Regions from separate parts of the Arthrobacter sp. NPDC057013 genome, predicted to be linked through region 2. Evidence: riboswitches for the same ligand, from Rfam matches in the RefSeq annotation. Region 2 holds a riboswitch; each other region holds the start of a gene.
What was found. Region 2 has a riboswitch for thiamine pyrophosphate ahead of ACFTSA_RS17320 (bifunctional hydroxymethylpyrimidine kinase/phosphomethylpyrimidine kinase). Riboswitches for the same ligand answer to the same signal wherever they lie in the genome.
Positions count from the first base shown of each region.

Region 1 (6,915 bases), on a different contig from region 2:
TCGACGCCGATGCTGCTCAGGACCTCCACGATGCGGTTGACTTCCTCGATGCGGGCCAGCCGGCGCAGCGTCGTGGTCCCGCGGTTGATGAGGCTGGCGCAGAGCAGGGCGACCCCGGCGTTCTTGCTGGTGTTGACGTCAACGGAACCGGAGAGCGTCCGGCCGCCTTCCACCCGAAGGTGTGTCATCTGCGATTTGCCAAGCTGGACGATGCTGCGGCCGAAGATCGTTTCCAGCCGCTGGATCATTTTCAGGCTCAGGTTCTGTTTGCCCTGTTCCATCCGGGCCACGGCGCTCTGGCTGGTGCCAAGTTCCGCGGCCAACTGGCCCTGGGTCCACCCCTTCTGGCCGCGGGCATCGCGGAGAAGGAGGCCGACGTGTTCAGCGGTCTGTTGAGTCATGGACAAAAATATATCACGTATGAGTTATTTCGTCGCCTCATGCCCTCACAATACTGCGCTCGGGCGCCTGACATACCCGTTGCATGCATAAATTTTCAAAAACGCGCGGGAGTCCTGTGACAGAATCCGTCTCGGCATTCGCGGCGCGCGTCAAGCCCCCGGCGGCCGCCTTGACCGCGGCGCGTGTCCGGGCGCAAGCTAGCGGTACCTGTTGCGGCCGTGAGGGAACGGGAGGCCGCCGTGTCCATTTTCAGCTCCGCTGTACTGACCAGGAGGCGCTCGGAAGGGCGCCGGGCTTCAGCGCTGCTGTCCTTCATCGTCGCAACCGCCGTCGGTTTTATCCCGGGACCCAGGCTCGACGACGGCGCGCCGCCGGCTCCCGGAGCAGCGGTCACCCAGGCGCCGCCCGGGGCGTCCGCCAGTCCCGGCGCCGCAGCGCAGGCGCAACCTCGCCCACCACGGCATTCACCGCAGCCGGCAACGCGGCAACCCCCGCGGCTGCCGTCAGGTTCCGACGCCGAAACGCTGGTAGGCAACGACGTCTCCTGGCCGCAGTGCAGCGACGGCCTGCCTGACGATCCCGCGTTCGCCATTGTCGGGGTCAACAACGGCCTGGCGAACACCACGAACCCATGCCTCCACCAGCAGCTCGACTGGGCGGATGATTCGGCCGGCGGGACCGGGCAGCCACGGCTGGCACTCTACGTGAACACGGCCAACCCCGGGCTGCGCGGCACCTGGTGGCCGACGAACAACGAGTACGGCGGCGAGACCGTGTCCAACCCCTACGGCACGTGCCAGGGGCAGGAGGATGCAGCGTGCGCCTACATGTACGGGTACGCCAAGGCCTTCGACGACGCCTACCTCCGCACGATTCCCGAACCTGAGACGTACCTCTGGTGGCTGGACGTGGAGACGGGCAACAGCTGGTCAGGCGACAGGAACGCGAACCGGGCGGACCTCGAAGGCATGGCGGACTTCTTCCACAGCATCGGCGCCAGGGTGGGCATCTACTCCTCCGCCCGGCAGTGGGGTCAGATCGTCGGCGAGGTGGGCTCTGCCAGCAGCCTCTACTCCCTGCCAAGCTGGCTCGCCGGGGCGCACAGCGCCGCCGAGGCCAAGGACATGTGTGCCGCGGCGCCCCTCACCCCTGGCGGCCACGTAGTGCTCACCCAGTTCGTGGCCGACGGCTTCGACCACGACCACTCGTGCATCTGAGGACAACATTAGACTCGGCCCATGGACCACATCTGCCGCGTGCGCCTGGCCGCGCCCGAAGACGCCGAGGACCTGGCCCGGCTCCACCTGGAATGCTGGCGCGAAACCTACGGGCACCTGCTGTCACCGGGCTTCATGGCCAGCCAGGGTGTGGAAGGGAGGCTGGCGATGTGGCGCCACCTGTTGGCCGGTCCGCACGCATGCCGCCAGTACGTAGCGGCCGACGGCGGCACGCTGGTGGGTTTCGCCGGCTCGCTTCCGCCAGAGGATGGGGTGCGGGAGCAGACCGAGCTCTGGGGCATCTATCTCCTCGCCTCCCACCAGGGCAGAGGGCTGGGCCAGGCACTGCTCGATGCCGCGATCGGAAACGAGCAGGCCGGGCTGTGGGTTGCCGAGGAGAACCCGCGCGCCCAGGCCTTCTACCGGCGCAACGGCTTCGTCTTTACCGGCGCCAGGGACACGGTCGAGGACTGGGAGGGGCAGGCCGAGGTCCGGATGGCGCGGCCGGCCCGGCGATAGCCTCCTAGGAGCCCTCCAGCCACACCATGTGCCACGTGCCGGCCCACACCGCGGCGGCCACGGCACCGGCGGCGATGAGGACTCCGCCGAGCACCACCCAGATGTCCAGCACGCTGTAGGTGGAGACACGCGCCCAGGTCCGGCTGCCACCACCGAAACCGCGGGCCTCCATGGTCACCGCCAGCCGGGTGGCACGGCGGATGGCCTGGACCATGAGGCCGAAGCTCTGCCCCAGGGTGGCCCGCATGCGCTGCCACGGGTTGCCGCGCGATCCCACGCCGCGGGCGCGCCGGGCCATGCCGATGGTCTGCCACTCCTCTGCCATCAGCCCCACCAGCCGCATCGCGGCCAGGGTCCCCAGCACAAAACGGTGCGGCAGCCGGGCCTTCTGCGCCAGGGCGTCCGCCAGGTCGGTGGGATCGGTGCAGCTCATCAGCAGCACCGCGGGCAGGGCGATGGCCAGGCCCCGGAGCAGAAAACCCAGCCCCAGCTGAAGGGAACCTTCGCTCATGGACCAGAGTCCGACGTCGAGCAGTATCCTTCCGCTGTCCGGCGCCAGGATGGAGGTGCTCCAGCCGCCCACGGCGGCGGCCAGGATCAGCGGCCAGCCGCGCTGCCAGAGCAGCGAAAACGTGAGCCCGGCCAGCGGAAAGACCAGCAGCTCGCAGGCGAGGGCCACGGAGGCGGACATCCAGTCGATGGACAGCGCCAGGGCCAAGGTGACCAGGAAAACCGCGGCGAACTTGGCCAGCGGATTGGCCCGGGTCAGCACCGCCCGGTTTCCGGCGAGTGTCAGTGCTTCCCTCATGTCGCCGCCTGTTCGGATGTCGGCTCGATGGCCCTGGGCTCGGGCCGGCCTTTGGAGCCCAGCCGGAGCTCGGTGCCGCCGAGCACATGGGTGAACTCCTCGTCGTGCGTCACGGACACCACGGCTGTACCGGCGTCGAGCAGTTCGGAAAGGAACGAGGCAAGTTCCGCCCAGGTGTTGGCGTCCTGGCCGAAGGTGGGCTCGTCCAGGACCAGCACCTGCGGGTGCGCGGCCAGGACTGTGGCCACTGACAACCGGCGCTTCTCACCGCCGGACAGGGTGTACGGGTTGGCGTCCACCAGATGCGTGAGGCGCAGGCGCTCCAGGAGTTCGTCGACGCGCTCCTCGCCGCGGCCCAGGTGGCGCGGGCCGAACTGCAGCTCGTCCAGGACGCGGCCGGTGACGAACTGGTGCTCGGGTTCCTGGAACACGGTGCCGATCCGGGAGATCAGGTGCTCGGCCTTCCACTTGTACGGGTCGATCCCGGCGCCGGCGCTCAGCTCAACGGTCGCGGAGACCTTGCCGTCCACCGGCGGCAGCAGCCCGGCGAGGGTCAGCGCAAAGGTGGACTTGCCGGCGCCGTTGGGACCTGTGACGGTCAGTGCCTCCCCTGCCCGGACCTGTGCCGTGACGTCGCGCAGCACCGGCTCGGGAGGTACGGCGCGGAAGCCGCGGCGCCTGGGACGTTCCCGCGACACCGCCAGCTTTTCGGCCGCGAGCAGCAGCCGGCCGCTATTGGCGTTGGACGGACCGGCGGCCGAGCGGTGCCGGGTTTCGGGAACGTAGCCCGGGACCCAGACGCCGGCGGCGGTGAGCATCCCGCGGGCCTGCTGGAGGACCTCGTCCGGCGTGCCGTCGATCAGCACCGCGCCGTCCGCTGCCGACCCCGGTTGCAGGACCACAATGCGGTCCACCAGGTCTTTCCACGCGGCAACCCGGTGCTCCACCACCACCAGGGTGGCCCCGGTCTTGTCGAGGCAGCGGCCCACGGCGTCCCGGACCTCCAGGACGCCGGCGGGATCAAGGTTCGCGGTGGGCTCGTCCAGCAGGATCAGTCCCGGCCTCATCGCCAGGATGCCGGCCAGGGCCAGTCGCTGCTTCTGGCCGCCGGACAGGGCCGACGTCGGGTGGTTCAGCGGCAGGTGGGCGAGTCCGACGTCGTCCAGTGCCTCGTGCACGCGGCGCCAGATCTCGCCGCGGGGCACCGAGAGGTTTTCGGCGCCGAAGGCGACGTCGTCGCCCAGGCGGGAAAGCACCACCTGGGTTTCCGGGTCCTGCTGCATGAGTCCCGCACGGCCGCGCTGCGCGCGCGACGGTGCGCCGTCGATGAGCAGCTGACCGCTCTCGTCCGCGTCGTCAGGGTCCGGCGCCCCGGTGCCTTGCGGACCGCCGTCGTCGGCCGAACTGCCGCCCGGGTCGCTGTCCCCCAGTACGCCGGCCAGGGCGTGAAGCAGCGTGGACTTGCCGGCCCCGGAGGGGCCCAGCAGCATGACCCGTTCGCCGGGCCGGATGTCCAGGTCCAGGGCGTGGACGGCCGGCTTGGTGCGGCCGGCGTGGCGCCAGCCCCAGCCGCGGGCGCGTACCGCGGCGGGGCGGACGCCGCCGTCGTGATGTGCGGGCATCAGGAGAAGACGGGCTCCGTGGCTGCCTTGCGGGACGCGAAGGAGCCCAGTACGCCCGTCTTAGCCAGGCCGCGGGTGGCGATCCAGGACAGGGCACCGGCGATGACTGCGCCGGAGATGGCGCAGAACACGATGTACGCGAGCTTGTCTCCTGGGGCGTAGGCGATGTTCCAGCCCCACGGCGCGAAGGAGTCGTTGAGGCCGCAGAACAGGCCCGCGCCGGCACCGGCAAGCAGTGAGGCCGGGAGGTTGAACTTCCGGTACACCAGGGCGGCGATCACGAGCTCCGCGCCCAGGCCCTGGAGGACGCCGGAAATCAGCACCGTGGTGCCGTACTGGGAGCCCATGATGAGCTCGCCGGTGGCTGCGACCGTTTCGCAGAACAGGGCCGCGCCGGGTTTGCGGATGATGAGCATGCCCAGGACCGCCGGGATCATCCAGCCTCCGGCGTACAGACCGCTCAGCGGCGGGTAGACGGCGTTGACGGGAGCGGAGATGAGGTTGGCGCCCTGGGACCAGGCCCAGAAGATGACGCCGCCGGCAACGGCGATGAGCGCCGCCACCACGATGTCCGCCACGCGCCAGTTATAGCTGGTCTTCTTGATTGCTGCTGTTGTCATGATGGTCCTCCTGAGGAACAGGAGGGGAAAGCGTTCCCCCGGCTGCCGGTGGCGGGCCACCTTCTGCCGGGCGCTCTGAGAACTCGACTCCCTTGCGCCGGTACTAGCCGGATCAGGTTCGAGGGTCTGCGGCTGTCCGCACTCTCAGCGCCCATCCGCGGCTGCTCTGGCAAGTGGCCTTTGCATCCCGACGGCGGCGCTCCCCTGTCGTAATAAATCTGCCCTTGTGGGCTGGTCCAGTTTACACCTCGGCGGCCCCGGAATTCCGGGGCCGCCGTCACAGTCGGGGAGGGCTCCCTGCGCGGCCGGGGCAGCCGCCCGGAGTACATTGGGGCCATGACGCTACAGGACTCCGGCAGCGCTGGCCTGCCCGCCTTTGACCCCGATTCCGCCGAGGACCAGCCGGCGGGAGCCCTGGAAGCCCTGATCGGTCAGATCGAGGGTGAAATCGCCGAGCTGCAGTTCCCGAGGTTCAGCAAGGACGACGCCCTGGCGCTCGGCCTGGAACTGGTTGAACGCGGCAAGGAGGACAACCTCCCCATTGCCATCGACATCACCAAGGGTGAACAGGTCCTCTTTCACGTGGCGCTCGAGGGTGCCACGCCGGACAACGAGGGCTGGGTGCGGGCCAAGCGGCGCACTGCCGTGCGCTACGAGGAGCCGTCGCTGCTGGTGGGCCTGCGCGGCAGGGCCGGCGGCGGACGGATCGAGGACAACGCCTGGTTCGACCAGTCCACCTACGCCGCGCACGGCGGAGCCTTCCCAATCTATGTCCGGGATGTGGGAGCGGTGGCCGTGGTCACGGTGTCCGGGCTGCCGCAGAAAGCGGACCACGACCTCGTGGTCCAGGCGTTGCGGGAAATCCACCGGTCCATGCGGCAAAGCTAGCGTTTCATGCCGATAGGCTGTTTCGTCCGGATAGGCTAGGCAAAGACCAGTGTTCACCACGCGAGGAGTTCCGGAATGAGTTTCTTCATCAAGCTGCTTGGCACGGGCATCAGCCTGCTGGCAGGATTCGCCGGCACCAAGGCCGTCGATACCATCTGGGAAAAGGTCACCGGGCAGAAGCCGCCCAAGGGTGACAAGGACGATGTCCCCACCACGCTGCGCACGGCCCTGACGTTCGCGCTCGTTTCCGCGTCCGTGAGCGCGGTCATCCAGGTGCTGGCCAACCGCGGCACGCAGCGGGCCATCACCCGCTTCGCGAAGACCCAGGACATCGTCTAGGCCCCGACGCCGGCCGGTCTTACCGGTTTAGTCCTCGACCCACTCGAGCAGATCGCCTGGCTGGCAGCCGAGCACTTTGCACATGGCCTCCAGCGTGCTGAAGCGCACGGCCTTGGCCCGTCCGTTCTTCAGCACGGCCACGTTGGCCGGCGTCAGGCCAACCCGGTCCGCGAACTCCCCCACGCTCATTTTGCGTTTGGCCAGTTCGACGTCGATGCGCACCACGATGGGCATCAGATCACGGCTTCCATGTCGGTCCGCAGTGCCGTGGCCTGCCGCAGCAGCGCGCGCATCACCACCATGAGCAGGCCGATGACGGCGCCGCCGACCAGCATCAGCATCAGGATCATCGGCACTCCGGGATCGTCGGCATTCAGCACGATGAAGAGGAAGAGACCGGCCAGCAGGACCCAGGCCGTGAGCACCGCCCACACGATCGCGTCCACCCAGGCCAGGGCTGCGTTGCTGAAGATGCGGTCCCGCTTGACCATGGTCAAGAG
Region 1 is NZ_JBHUSE010000007.1:40,012-46,926, reverse strand. Features, by position in the region: gene ACFTSA_RS11510 (UDP-N-acetylglucosamine 1-carboxyvinyltransferase) at 1-401, opposite strand, end outside; gene ACFTSA_RS11505 (hypothetical protein) at 642-1,619, shown strand; gene ACFTSA_RS11500 (GNAT family N-acetyltransferase) at 1,641-2,138, shown strand; gene ACFTSA_RS11495 (energy-coupling factor transporter transmembrane component T family protein) at 2,143-2,946, opposite strand; gene ACFTSA_RS11490 (ABC transporter ATP-binding protein) at 2,943-4,568, opposite strand; gene ACFTSA_RS11485 (ECF transporter S component) at 4,568-5,188, opposite strand; TPP riboswitch at 5,260-5,404, opposite strand; gene ACFTSA_RS11480 (heme-degrading domain-containing protein) at 5,525-6,076, shown strand; gene ACFTSA_RS11475 (DUF4235 domain-containing protein) at 6,152-6,415, shown strand; gene ACFTSA_RS11470 (helix-turn-helix domain-containing protein) at 6,443-6,649, opposite strand; gene ACFTSA_RS11465 (DUF2975 domain-containing protein) at 6,649-6,915, opposite strand, start outside.
Region 1: it holds a riboswitch for thiamine pyrophosphate, as region 2 does, so the genes downstream of both, ACFTSA_RS11485 (ECF transporter S component) here and ACFTSA_RS17320 (bifunctional hydroxymethylpyrimidine kinase/phosphomethylpyrimidine kinase) in region 2, are expected to answer to the same signal.

Region 2 (6,915 bases):
CCTCGATGCCGAGCAACGCGAAACCAGGCGCGCGGCGCTTCTGGGAGGACAGCGCGGCGTTTCCGAGCCCGCCCTGTCCGCCGGAGGCTGCGACGAATTCGGTGCCTTCGCCCACGAGGTCGGCCAGGACCTTGCCGTCCTTGGTCTTGACGACGGTGCCGTCCGGAACGGGAAGGACCAGGGTTTCGCCGTTCTTGCCGCCGCGCCAGTCACCCATGCCGGGGCCGCCGTTGGTGGCGTGCCGGTGCGGTGCGTGGTGGTAGTCGAGCAGCGTGGTGGTCTGCGAGTCGACGCGCAGGATGACGTCGCCCCCGTCGCCGCCGTTGCCGCCGTCGGGTCCGCCCAGCGGCTTGAACTTCTCACGGTGGACGGAGACACACCCGTGGCCGCCGGTACCGCCGGATACGTGCAGTACTACCCGGTCTACAAAGCTCGCCACGGTGAATCTCCTCTGTTGCTGAATCCGGCCGTCCTGGACGTCCAAATCGATTGTAATGCGGTTAAAAGAACAGTGGAGCGAGCCATCATGGCCCGCTCCACCGCTTCAGAACTGGTTGTTACTCTGCAGCTGCAGCAGCAACGATGTTGACGACCCGACGGCCGCGGCGCGTGCCGAATTCAACGGCACCTGCCTGCAGTGCGAACAGGGTGTCGTCGCCGCCACGGCCAACGCCCGCACCGGGGTGGAAGTGGGTGCCGCGCTGGCGGACGATGATTTCGCCAGCGGAAACTACCTGGCCGCCGAAGCGCTTGACGCCGAGGTACTGGGCGTTGGAGTCACGACCGTTGCGAGTGGAGCTCGCGCCTTTTTTGTGTGCCATTTGGAATGCCTGCCTTTAATTCTGGAAAACTGTTGGGAACCTGTTCAGTAACCCGGAGGTTACTTGATGCCGGTGATCTTGACCTTGGTCAGTTCCTGACGGTGACCCTGGCGCTTCTTGTAACCGGTCTTGTTCTTGAACTTCTGGATGACGATCTTCGGACCACGGAGGTCCTGGAGGATCTCAGCCGTAACAGTTACCTTGGCCAGGTCCGCAGCTGCGGAGGTGACCTTGTCACCGTCTACCAGGAGCAGCGCGGGCAGCTCAATGGTGCTGCCAGCTCCACCGGCGACGCGGTTCAGGGTAACGAAGTCTCCAACGGAAACCTTCTCTTGGCGGCCGCCTGCGCGGACAATCGCGTACACCACTTGGGAACTCACTTCTCTCGACGTCTATTACTAAATTTGCGTGCGGAACCCGGGTCCGGAAATTGGCCTGGTTCTCGCTGTGCCTCAACGCCGTGGATTCCCCGGGGGAACCCGTGAGCTATCCCAGGAATAAGTCCGACTGGACGATCCCGGGTCATAACCCAAGTGTTGGCGTAAGCACCGAAGATCTAGAATACGCTAATTCCGTCGTCGGCCGCAAATGAGGCTGGCACCGGCGGTTTGCCCGTGACAGGCGCCACAGGGGCGCTGTTCCGGACATCCAATGCCGTGCGCTGCCATCATACCGGGCGCGGCGCACGTTTCCGCTCAGCTGTGGCGGCCCGGCGCGTCGAAGAATTCCACCTCGTACCGGCAGGAGTGCCGGAAGGCGGTGATCATCGCTTCGCGCTCTGCCGCGGACGCGGCCCGGCCGGCGGCGTCGGCGATTTCGATCGCCCGCTGGGTGGCGGCAGCGAAGTCCTCGTCGGCGTACGTCCGCAGCCACTCGGCGTACGGGTGCCCACCGGGCGCGCCGGCAGCCACATATTCGGCGTGCAGGGTCTCCCCCACCTCGGCGTACAGCCAGAAGCAGGGCAGGACCGCGGCCACCAGCACCGCGTAGCTGCCGCCGGCCGAGGCCGCCACCAGATGGTCTACGTAGGCCTTCGTGACCGGGCCCAGCTCCGTCTGCACGGTGCGCGTGCTGAGCCAGTTGCGGTGCAGCTCGGATTCAACTTCCAGGCACTGCTGGGCGGAACGTGCCCAGAACAGCTGCTCGGACTCGGTTGGCGCCAGCGCACTGGCCCGGGCCAGGACACGGGAGTAGCCGTTGAGGTAGATGGCATCCTGCGCGAGGTAGTACGCGAATTCCTTCTCCATCAGGGTTCCATCGGCCAGCCCGCGGATGAACCCGAGGCCATAGATGGCTTCCAGGTCGGCAACAGTCTCGGCGCGCAACAGCTGCGCGAACCCGCCCTTGCGTTCGGGCGTGGCAGTACTGCCTGTCCGGGCCAGGTGGTGGAAGTGGTTGATCGGTCCGTTGCCGGCGCCGACTACCAGCTGCCCGGACGTGCGAAGGGCCCCGGCCAGCCAGGGCTTGACCGCCCGCAGTGACGCCTCCCAGTCGCCCAGGCGCGCCTGGGCCGTGGCCATGGCCGAGGAGAGCGAACACCCGGTGCCATGGCTGTTCCGCGTGCTGATCCGCTCGCCCGCAACCTCCACCACCTCTGCCGACAGCAGCCCGGCCGTGTTCACGAGGGCATCCGGGCAGGTTGAGCCGTTCAGGTGGCCGCCCTTGACGAGGACCGTGGCGCCGGTCTGGTCCGCGAGCCGCCTGCCCTGCTCAAGGGCAACGGCCCAGTCGGCCGCTTCAGGCTCGCCGAGCAGCATGGCCAGCTCGGGAAGGTTGGGGGTGATCAGGTGCGCCAGCGGCAGCAGCTTCCGGAGGGCTGTCTCCGCAGACTCCTGCAGGAGCCGGTCACCACTGGTGGCCACCATCACCGGATCCAGGACCACGACGCCGGGCCGCACCTCTTCGAGCCAGCTGCGGACCGCGGCAATCACCTGCGCATCGCCCAGCATGCCGATCTTCACGGCGTCCACGTGGATGTCGTCGCTGACCGCGTCGAGTTGCGCTGACAGGAAGGAAGCCGGCGGAACATGCACGCCCCGCACGCCGGTGGTGTTCTGGGCGGTGAGGGCGGTTATTGCGGCCATCCCGTACCCGCCGTGGGCCGCGATGCTTTTCAGGTCCGCCTGGATGCCTGCGCCGCCGGATGGGTCCGAGCCGGCGATGGCCAGGACCCGCGGAACGTCGCGGGAGGTCGGAGCGGCCAGGGCCGCGGTTTCCCTGAGGGAGCCGGCGGCAGCCGCGGGTGCGGGCAGGAGTGATGCTGATGACGATGTTGATGGCAAAGAAGACATCCCTTCGCCGGTGCTAACCGGACAGGTTCAACGGGTTTGAATCTCAGCCGGCCCGTGCGCGGCACCCCGTGTCAGTGCTCCAGCCTAGCGTGTGGACCGGCGCCGGGCACGGAATTATGCCGTCTGCGTCAGGCTGTCCGGCGCCAAACAGGACGGAACCAGAAAGGCCCGGCACCGCAACCGCGGTACCGGGCCTTAACCCGTGGGCTCGGAGGTCAGTCAGCCTGGAGCCTGTCGGCCCGGGACCTGTTCGTCCTACAGTTCCGAGGCGGGTACCCCGACGCCCAGAATGATCGGTTCACTGGCTGCCTGCGGAGCCGGCTTGGCCGCCTGCGCATTGCCCGCTTCCGGCGCCTTGGCCTCGTGCGAGTGTCCGGCGGCAGCAGCCGGCGAAACCTCGTGGTGTTCCACGGATGTCTCGTTGGCTGCCCCCTGGGCGCGGCTGGCACTGCGGTTACGGCGCGGACGGCGGCTGCGGGACGGCGCAGCGGGGCTCTCCACCGGCTGTCCTGCCGCCGGCTGCTGGATTTCCTGCCGGACCGCCGCGGGAACCTCCTCCGGAGCCTCCTCTTCGGCGGGGGCAACCGGAGCACCAAGGTGCGCGAAGGCTTCCTCCAACCGATCCAGCGTCAGGGCCGGCGTTTCCCTGGCCGGCTCGTCGCTGTGATCAACAAACGGGAGAACGACCTTTTCCCCGCCAAAGGTGAGCACTGCGCCGGGCCGTCCGGAGACGCTCTCAGTCTCCGGAGCGCGGTGCACCACCGGGCTTTCCGGTGCGGCGGCCGCGGGTGCGGCAGGCCGGGCGGCCTCACCCGATGCTGCGGCACTGTGGGCCGCTTCCTCGTGCAGATGCGCCGCGTGGGCCGCTGCCGCGATGTTGGCGAGGGCAGCACGGGTCGCTTCAGCCTTGGCATGGCGTTCAGCTTCCGACGGTTCCGGGTGGTGCGGCGCAGCAGGGGCGGCCGGAGCAGTCTCGGAGGACGGCTGCCCGCCCTTGCCCCGGCGTCGCTTCCGCTCTGACCGGGCAGGCGGCTGGACCTCGGCACGGTGCACGTGGTGCTCCGCGGCCACGGTGTTGGCGCGGCGGTGTTCCACCGGCTCGTCATGGGTGACGACGCCCCGGCCGGCACATGCCTCGCACTGCTCGCCGAAGACTTCCAGGAGGCCGGTGCCCATGCGCTTGCGCGTCATCTGCACGAGCCCCAGGGACGTCACTTCGGCCACCTGGTGCTTGGTCCGGTCGCGGCCCAGGCATTCCACCAGGCGGCGCAGGACCAGATCGCGGTTGGACTCCAGCACCATGTCGATGAAGTCGATGACGATGATGCCGCCGATGTCGCGCAGGCGCAGCTGGCGGACAACTTCCTCGGCTGCCTCAAGGTTGTTCTTGGTGACAGTCTCTTCGAGGTTGCCGCCGCTGCCGGTGAACTTGCCGGTGTTGACGTCGACCACCGTCATGGCCTCGGTCCGGTCGATGACCAGCGAGCCGCCGGACGGCAGGAAGACCTTGCGGTCCAGTGCCTTATGGATCTGCTCATCAATTCGCCAGGCAGAGAAAATGTCCTCGTCCTTGGTCCACTTTTCGAGCCGGCCCACCAGGTCCGGGGCAACGTAGGTGACGTACGCCTCGATGGTGTCCCACGCCTCGTCGCCGGAGACGATCAGCTTGGAGAAGTCCTCGTTGAAGACGTCACGCACAACCTTGATGGTCAGGTCCGGCTCGCCGTAGAGCAGCTCAGGGGCGAGGACCTTGGTGGACTTCGCCTGGCTCTCGATCCCCTCCCACTGGGCACGGAGGCGGTTGATGTCGTGGGTCAGTTCCTCCTCGGAGGCGCCTTCAGCGGCCGTGCGCACAATGACGCCCGCGTCCTCGGGAAGCCGGTCCTTGAGGATGCGCTTCAGGCGGTTGCGTTCGACGTCGGGCAGCTTGCGGGAGATGCCGGTCATGGAGCCGCCAGGGACGTACACGAGGTACCGGCCGGGCAGGGAGATCTGGCTGGTGAGCCGCGCACCCTTGTGCCCCACCGGGTCCTTGGTGACCTGGACCAGGACGGAGTCGCCGGACTTGAGCGCGTTCTCGATCCGGCGCTGCTTGCCCTCGAGGGTGGCTGCGTCCCAGTTGACTTCACCGGCGTACAGCACGGCGTTGCGGCCGCGTCCGATGTCCACGAAGGCAGCTTCCATCGACGGCAGGACATTCTGGACCTTGCCCAGGTAGACGTTGCCGATCAGGGAGTCCTGCTGCGTCTTGGAGACGAAGTGCTCCGCCAGTACGCCGTCCTCCAGGACACCGATCTGGATTCTGTCGTCGCGCTGGCGGACGATCATCTGCCGGTCCACCGATTCCCGGCGGGCCAGGAACTCGGCCTCGGTGATGACGGTGCGGCGGCGGCCGGTGTCCCGCGATTCGCGGCGGCGCTGTTTCTTGGCCTCCAGGCGGGTGGATCCCTTGACGCTGGTCACCCGGTTGCTCGCCGGCGCCTCGCTGATGGCCCGGGGGGCGCGGACGCGGGTGACCGTGTTGGGGGGATCGTCTTCTCCCCCGCCGGTCAGTTCCAGGTCCTGGTCACCGCGGCGGCGGCGACGGCGACGGCGGGACGTCACGCCGTCGTCCGGCTGCCCACCTTCGTCTTCGAGGGCTTCCTCGGAAACGTCCGTTTCCTCATCGCCGTCGGTGATCTCACGGTCGGTCCGGCTGCGGCCGCGGCGTCCGCGGCTGCGCCGCCGGCGCCGGCCGCCCTCATCCTCAAGCTCGTCCTCGCCCTCCTCGGCAACCGCGTCCTCTTTGGCGGGAGCGGCAGGACGGACCACGGTGTTCAGGTCAGGGGCCTGGAAGATGATCGACGTAACTGATGCCGGCTCCAGGAAAAGCGATCCCAGGGGTGACTGACCCGCGGGCTCTACTTCGGCCTCTTCCTCGGCAGCAGCTTCCTCGGCAGCGGCTTCCTGTGCAGCCGCGGGTTCGGCGGGGGCTGCGTCGGATGCAGGCGCCGGGGCAGCTAGAGGGGCCGGGGAGGCGGCAGGTGCCGCAGCCGCTTCGGTGGGAACTTCGGGCTGGCCGCCGGACGGCAACTCGGTGGCAGCGACGGCGGCGGGTGCCTCCGCAGATTCCTCGGACTCTGCAGGGCTTTCAGCCGGCTCGGCGGCTTTCGCCTTGGTTGTCCGGCGGCGGCGCACCGGCTTGGACTCGGCGGCCGGTTCCTCAGTGGCCTGCTCGGCCGCATCCGGAACGGCGGCTGCCTCAGCGGCCGGCTCTATGGCGGCCGCCTGCGCACCTTCCGGCACACTGGCCTCCGGCACGCCGACTTCCGCCCCGGCACCTTCGGCAAGGGCGGGCAGCGGCTCTTCGGCGACCTTCTTCCGGGCGCGGGTCCGGCGGACCGGAGCCTTGGCCGGTGCTTCTGCCTCCTCGGCGGCCAACTCAGGCGCTGCGGTTTCAGATACTGCGCGTTCCGAGGTCAGGGTTTCCGGGGGCTCCGGCGTAACGGACTCCGCGTCCGCCGCTTTGGCCTGGGGCGTGGCCTTGCGCCGGGTCCTGGTGGTTTTCTTGGGAGCCTCGGCGGCGGCTTCGCCGGCGGCAGCCGGTTCAACATTGTCGGCTATAACCTGGTCATTATCCATATGTGGCAACACTCCTGCCCCTGACATGCCGCCACATTCGGCACCCATTGGGGCACATATTGTCAAAACCCGCAGGCATTGACAGAAGTCAATTGGATACCAGCAGGCTCGCACCGGCAGTGGGGTGCGGCAGGCCTGACAGGCCGGCGGGCTTGTTACTGGAACCCGTTGTTTCTGACAAC
Region 2 is NZ_JBHUSE010000015.1:31,489-38,403, reverse strand. Features, by position in the region: gene obgE (GTPase ObgE) at 1-439, opposite strand, end outside; gene rpmA (50S ribosomal protein L27) at 558-821, opposite strand; gene rplU (50S ribosomal protein L21) at 881-1,189, opposite strand; gene ACFTSA_RS17320 (bifunctional hydroxymethylpyrimidine kinase/phosphomethylpyrimidine kinase) at 1,517-3,112, opposite strand; TPP riboswitch at 3,095-3,191, opposite strand; gene ACFTSA_RS17315 (Rne/Rng family ribonuclease) at 3,368-6,733, opposite strand.

Region 3 (6,915 bases), on a different contig from region 2:
ACCGGCGCCCCGGCTGTTCCAGACGTTCATGGCCATGTGGTGGTGGTAGCCGCCGGCGGACACAAACAGGGCCTGGCCGTGCCAGCCCGCCGTTTTTTCGAATCCGAGGGTGCCGACGTAGAAGTCGTGGGCTGACTGCACGTCACCCACTTGAAGGTGGACATGCCCCACCTCGGCGTCCGCGCCCCGCTGGCCCTCCACCGATTCCTGCGTGAGGTGCTCCTGCAGATACCGCTGGGGCGGGAGCGCCAGGCTGTCCATCACGACGTTCTTGCCCTCCCAGGACCACGCCGAACGCGGGCGGTCCCAGTAGAGTTCGATGCCATTGCCCTCCGGATCGGTGAAGTAGAAGGCCTCGCTGACCAGGTGGTCGGCGCTGCCCACGAAGGCCTGCGGCTCGTACTGGGCCGCGCTGGCTACGGTGGCGGCGAGCGAGGACTGGTCCTCGAAGAGGAGCGCCGTGTGGAAGAGGCCGGCCTCGCCCCGGTCGGGGATGTTGAGGCCCGGAGCGGGGGCGAGGTGGACCAGGGGCGTCTTGAGCCGGCCGAGGTAGAGGCCGCCGTCCTGCTCGGCGACGACATCGAGCCCGAGGGCGCGCTGGTAATAGTCGGTCATGAGCTTCATGTCGCCCACCTTGAGCATGACGGTGCCCATGGTGAGGTCGGCAGGAAGCAAGTCCTGGCTGCTGTCTGCTGCTGTCATTGAATACTCCCGAATGTCCGGACCACCGGATTTCGGCGGCCTCTACATCTCTAAATTACTTGAAGCTTCAATTTATTCCTAATGGACGATCTTGCCCCCCAACACCACGTTCGCGAGACTGCGGATGGTCCCCGGCACCGTGCGCGGATCCTCCCGGCAGACCACCACGTCCGCCGGCGCACCTTCGGCCAGGCCTTCGGCGCCCAGCCAGCGGCGCGCCCGCCAGCAGGCAGCGTCCAACGCGGCCGGAGCCGGCAGCCCGGCGGCGTGAAGTTCGAGGATTTCGTCCGCGATACGGCCGTGGCGGATCACGCTTCCGGCATCCGTTCCCGCGTAAATTTCGACGCCGGCCTCATAGGCCTCCAGGACGCGCTCACGACGGCGGGACCACAGTGCGCGCATGTGCCCGGCATACCGCGGAAACTTCGGCTCGGCCTGGGCTGCGATGTCCGGGAAGGTGGCGATGTTGATGAGTGTCGGAACGATCGGCACCTGCTGCGCGACGAACCGGGGAATGTGCCTGGGCAGCAGGCCCGTGGCGTGCTCGATGCAGTCGATGCCGGCGTCGAGCATGTCATCCAGGGTGTCCTCGCCGAAGCAGTGTGCCGTGACCCTCGCCCCCTCGTCGTGGGCGGCCCGCACGGCGTCCCGCACGGCAGCGGGCGGGAACGACGGTGTGAGGTCGCCGGCCGTCCGGTCGATCCAGTCCCCCACCAGCTTGACCCAGCCGTCACCCTCGCGCGCCTGCTTGCGCACCGCCTCCACGAGGCCCTCCGGTTCGACTTCCACGGCGAAGTTCCTCAGGTAACGGCGCGACCGGGCAACGTGCCGGCCGGCCCGGATGATGCGCGGCGTATCGGCCCGCTGCTGCAGCCACCGGGTGTCACTGGCGGCCCCGGCGTCACGGACCAGCAGCGTGCCGGCGTTGCGGTCCGTGATCGCCTGGGCATACGCCACGGCGTCGTCCACGGCGCCGCCCGGGCCCAGCCCGATATGGCAGTGGGCATCGGCGAAACCGGGCAGGACCCAGCCATCGAGGACGGCGTCCGGTCGCCGGCCCGGAGGATCAAACGTGAGCTTCCCGTCCACGGACCAGAGCCCGCTGCGTTCCTCGTCCGCAGCCGTGAGCACGGGTCCGCTGAATTCGATGATGTGCGCCATGGCTTCCAGCTTAATCGGCTTCCGTGGCGGCAAACGGGCTCGTCGGACCGGCTTTTCATAGATGGACAGGTCCAATCCGGGGTGTGGTAGCTTCGTTTACGACCACACGGGGGCCCCTGCAGGGGCTGAGATCAGGCTGGCGCAGCCTGCGACCGTTGAACCTGTCCGGGTAATGCCGGCGAAGGAAGTGAGCAGTAAATTGAGCACCCAGAAATCACGGCTGAGCCCTGCCCAAATTGATGCAGCCCAGAGCGAAACCGCCGTTAACGCTGCCGGTAGTGTCATGCAGTCGCTGAAATCCCATTCACTGGCCTATCTGGAAGGTGACGGCTTGCGGGTTCCGGTAACGGAAATCGCCTTGGAGCCCTCACCGAACGGCGAGCAGAACGAACCGCTGCGGGTTTACCGCACGGCAGGCCCGGGAAGCGACCCCCTGGTGGGCCTCGCCCCGTTCCGCTCGGAGTGGATTACGGCACGGGCAGACACCGAGACGTATGACGGACGTGAACGGAACCTGCTCGACGACGGCAAGTCGGCCGTGCGCCGCGGCGCGGCTTCCGCCGAATGGAAGGGCGCCCGGCCGGTGCCCCGCCGCGCGGCTGACGGCAGGACCGTCACGCAGATGCACTATGCGCGCCAAGGCGTCATCACCCCCGAAATGCGCTTCGTGGCCCTCCGCGAAAACTGCGATGTGGAACTGGTCCGCAGCGAACTCGCCGCCGGACGGGCCATCATCCCCAGCAACATCAACCACCCGGAATCCGAGCCGATGATCATCGGCAAGGCGTTCCTGGTGAAGATCAACGCCAATATCGGCAACTCGGCCGTCACCAGCTCCATCGCGGAGGAAGTGGACAAGCTGCAGTGGGCCACCCAGTGGGGCGCGGACACGGTCATGGACCTGTCCACGGGCGACGACATCCACACGACGCGTGAGTGGCTCATCCGCAACTCCCCCGTGCCGATCGGCACGGTGCCGATCTACCAGGCCCTGGAAAAGGTCAACGGCGAAGCGAACGCCCTCACCTGGGAGATTTTCCGCGACACCGTCATCGAACAGTGCGAACAGGGCGTGGACTACATGACCATCCACGCCGGCGTGCTGCTGCGGTACGTGCCGCTTACGGCGAACCGCGTAACCGGCATCGTGTCCCGCGGCGGATCGATCATGGCGGGCTGGTGCCTGGCCCACCACCAGGAAAACTTCCTGTACACCCACTTCGACGAACTCTGCGAGATCTTCGCGAAGTACGACGTCGCCTTCTCGCTGGGCGACGGCCTCCGGCCGGGTGCGACGGCGGACGCCAACGACGCCGCGCAGTTCGCCGAACTGGACACGCTGGCTGAGCTGACCCAGCGGGCCTGGGAATACGACGTCCAGGTCATGGTCGAGGGGCCGGGGCACATCCCGTTCCACCTGGTGCGCGAGAACGTTGAGCGCCAGCAGGAGCTCTGCAAGGGTGCTCCCTTCTACACGCTGGGACCGCTGGTCACGGACGTGGCCCCCGGCTACGACCACATCACCTCGGCCATCGGCGCCACCGAAATCGCCCGCTACGGCACGGCCATGCTTTGCTACGTCACGCCGAAGGAACACCTGGGCCTGCCGAACAAGGACGATGTGAAGACGGGCGTCATCACATACAAGATCGCCGCGCACGCCGCCGACCTTGCCAAGGGGCACCCCGGCGCGAACGAGCGCGACGATGCGCTGTCCAAGGCCCGGTTCGAGTTCCGGTGGCGCGACCAGTTCGCGCTGTCGCTGGACCCGGTGACGGCCGAATCCTTCCATGACGAGACCCTGCCTGCGGAACCCGCCAAGACCGCGCACTTCTGCTCGATGTGCGGACCCAAGTTCTGCTCCATGCGGATCAGCCAGGACATCCGGAACGAATACGGATCAGCCGAAGCGCAGGCCGCACTCGCCGAAATGGCGGAGGGAATGCGTGAGAAGAGCCAGGAATTCCTCGCTGCGGGCGGAAAGGTCTACCTGCCGGAGCTGCGGCTTCCGGAATCGGCGCGCAACTAACGGTGCTTCGGGGTTCCGTCCGGCTGGCATGGGGGGCCGGCCGGTCGGGGCCCGATCGTTTATGACGCCCGGGGCTGCTGCCGCCGGCTGACCTCGGCGATGAACGATCGGATGTAGCGGTCGCCCTCGCGTGAATCGTGGGGCCGGTGCCCTCCGGCAGCGATGCGGTGCAGGGCGCCCGTCTCGCGGAGGTAGCCGGCGATTTCCTCGTACAGCGGCTCCCAGCCGCCGGTGAGCACCAGGGTGGGAACACCCGGGACGATCTGCAGCGGCGCTTCCCAGGGCGGTGCCTGCAGCCGCAGCCGCCGTGCGGCGCGCTTCGCTTCGGGGGTACTGGGCTCCGGCGTGTCAGCGGCGAAGGCGCGGCGCCGGAACTCGCGCTCATAATCGTCGTCGCCCAGCTGGTGCCGGACCTCGAACAGCGGCTCCATCAGGGCGCGGTGCGCGGCGGTGGCGGGCAGGTCGGCCGTGAGCGACAGGCAGGCCGGTTCCACGAGTGTCAGCGAGAAGACCAGGTCGGGACGCTCGACGGCGGCCATCATCGCGGCGATCGCGCCCTGCGAATGCGCCACCACGTGGCCCCCGGCGGCCCCGCGGCCGTCGTCCGCCAGGGAACGCAGCACAATGCGGGCGTCCTCGGCGAAGTCGGTCTCCAGCGGTTCGGCCCCGGCGTCAAAGCCGTGGCGCCGCAGAAACAGGGCGTCGTACCGCAGGGCCATGCCGTGCTGGCGCGGCCACGCCACGGAGCCGAAGTTCCCGGCACCGTGGACGAACACTACCCGCTGCTTATACATGACCCAACCTTATGGCAGCGGTCTGACATCGGCGCCGGCCGACATGACCGTGCGCCCTATTTGCCGCCCATGAACTTGTCGAAGCCCTTGGGCAGGTTCAGCTGGGACGGATCGAAATCGCCCGACTGCTGGCCGAAGGCTGCTCCCGTGGGCACCGCCTTGGCCCCCGCGGCCCGCCTTGCCTCGGCTTCGCGCAGCTCCTGCGCCGCCTTGGCAGGATTGCCGGAACGGGCCTTCTTCTTGGGCGCGTTCTTGCCACCCTTGCGGGCGCCGCCGGCCCCCATGCCGGGCATCCCGGGCATTCCCGGCATGCCGCCGCCCTGGGCCATCTTCTTCATCATCTTCTGGGCCTGGGCGAAGCGTTCCAGCAGCCCGTTGACCTCCGAGACGTGCACACCCGAGCCGCGGGCGATGCGGGCCCGGCGGGAACCGTTGATGATCTTCGGGGCCACGCGCTCGTGCGGGGTCATCGAGCGGACAATGGCCTCCACCCGGTCGATCTCGCGCTCGTCGAACTGCTCCAGCTGCTGCCGGATGTTCTGCGCACCGGGCATCATCATGAGCATCTTCTTCATGGAGCCCATTTTGCGGATCTGCTGCATCTGGGCGAGGAAGTCGTCCAGGGTGAAGTCCTCCTGGTCGGCGAACTTCTTCGCCATCCGGGCGGCTTCTTCCTTGTCCCAGGACTTTTCCGCCTGTTCAATCAGGGAGAGGACATCACCCATGTCCAGGATGCGCGAGGCCATCCGGTCCGGGTGGAACAGTTCGAAGTCGTCCAGGCTTTCGCCGGTGGAAGCGAACATCACAGGCTTGCCGGTGACCGACGAAACGGACAGCGCGGCACCGCCGCGGGCATCGCCGTCGAGCTTTGACAGCACGATGCCGGTGAAGTTCACGCCTTCATCGAAGGCCATGGCCGTGTTGACGGCGTCCTGGCCGATCATGGAGTCGATCACGAAGAGGACTTCGTTGGGCACGATGGCCCGGCGGATCTGGCGCGCCTGCTCCATCATGTCGGCGTCAACGCCGAGGCGTCCGGCGGTATCCACGATGACGACGTCGTGCAGCTTCTGGCGTGCTTCCTCGACGCCCGCACGAGCGACAGCGACGGGATCGCCGGCCGGGTGCTCGAGCTCGGACGTGGCGCCCGGGTGCGGCGCGAAGACTGGGACGCCGGCACGCTGGCCCACGACCTGCAGCTGGGTCACCGCGTTCGGGCGCTGAAGGTCACACGCAACAAGGATGGGGCTGTGGCCCTGGGCCTTGAGCCACTTGGCGAGCTTTCCGGCGAGGGTGGTCTTGCCCGCGCCCTGGAGGCCGGCAAGCATGATGACGGTGGGGCCGGTCTTGGCCATCCGGATCCGGCGGGTCTCGCCGCCGAGGATTTCAACAAGCTCCTCGTTGACGATCTTCACGATCTGCTGGCTGGGGTTCAGCGCCCCGGAAACCTCGGCGCCGAGCGCCCGCTCACGGACCTGCCCGGTAAACTCGCGGACCACGGGCACGGCAACATCCGCGTCCAGCAGGGCACGCCGGATCTCACGGACAGTGGCGTCGACATCTGCCTCGGTGAGGCGGCCCTTGCCGCGGAGGTTCTTGAAGGTTGCTGTCAACCGGTCAGAGAGTGAATTGAACACGCGCCGTGTACTTCTTTCAGTGGATGTACGGGACTCGACTATCTAGGGTATCAAGACACGCCTTCAAGATGGCATGCTGGCAGGGTGACGAGCCAAACGACTGTAAAAACCCTGCTCATCCTCGGTGCCTCGGGCGACCTCACCGGCCGGCTCCTCCTCCCCGGCCTGGCCAGGCTGGTGGCCTCCGGCCGGGCGGCTGGCCTGAAGCTCGTGGGTGCCGGTTCGGATCCGTGGTCACGGGAGCAGTGGCAGGAACGCGTGCACACCGCTTTTGACGGCGCCACCGAAAATGCGTCAGAGGCCGGAAAGGCCGCACTGGCGGCCATGGCGAAGTCCTCGGACTACCATCAGGCGGACGTCACCGCGGACGGCCCGCTCGCGCAGCTCCTGGCCGACCTCGAGGGCCCGGTTGCCGTCTACTTCGCCCTTCCTCCGCAGGTGAGCCAGAAGGCCTGCGAAATCCTGCGCCCGGAACAGGTCCCCGCCGGCACGCGCCTGGTGATGGAGAAACCCTTCGGCTCAGGCCAGGAGTCCGCCCGTGAACTCAACCGGACCCTCCTGTCCCTCGTTCCGGAGGACCACATTCACCGGG
Region 3 is NZ_JBHUSE010000006.1:236,930-243,844, reverse strand. Features, by position in the region: gene ACFTSA_RS11200 (VOC family protein) at 1-702, opposite strand, end outside; gene ACFTSA_RS11195 (amidohydrolase family protein) at 781-1,863, opposite strand; TPP riboswitch at 1,960-2,067, shown strand; gene thiC (phosphomethylpyrimidine synthase ThiC) at 2,063-3,892, shown strand; gene ACFTSA_RS11185 (alpha/beta fold hydrolase) at 3,952-4,686, opposite strand; gene ffh (signal recognition particle protein) at 4,743-6,323, opposite strand; gene ACFTSA_RS11175 (glucose-6-phosphate dehydrogenase) at 6,408-6,915, shown strand, end outside.
Region 3: it holds a riboswitch for thiamine pyrophosphate, as region 2 does, so the genes downstream of both, thiC (phosphomethylpyrimidine synthase ThiC) here and ACFTSA_RS17320 (bifunctional hydroxymethylpyrimidine kinase/phosphomethylpyrimidine kinase) in region 2, are expected to answer to the same signal.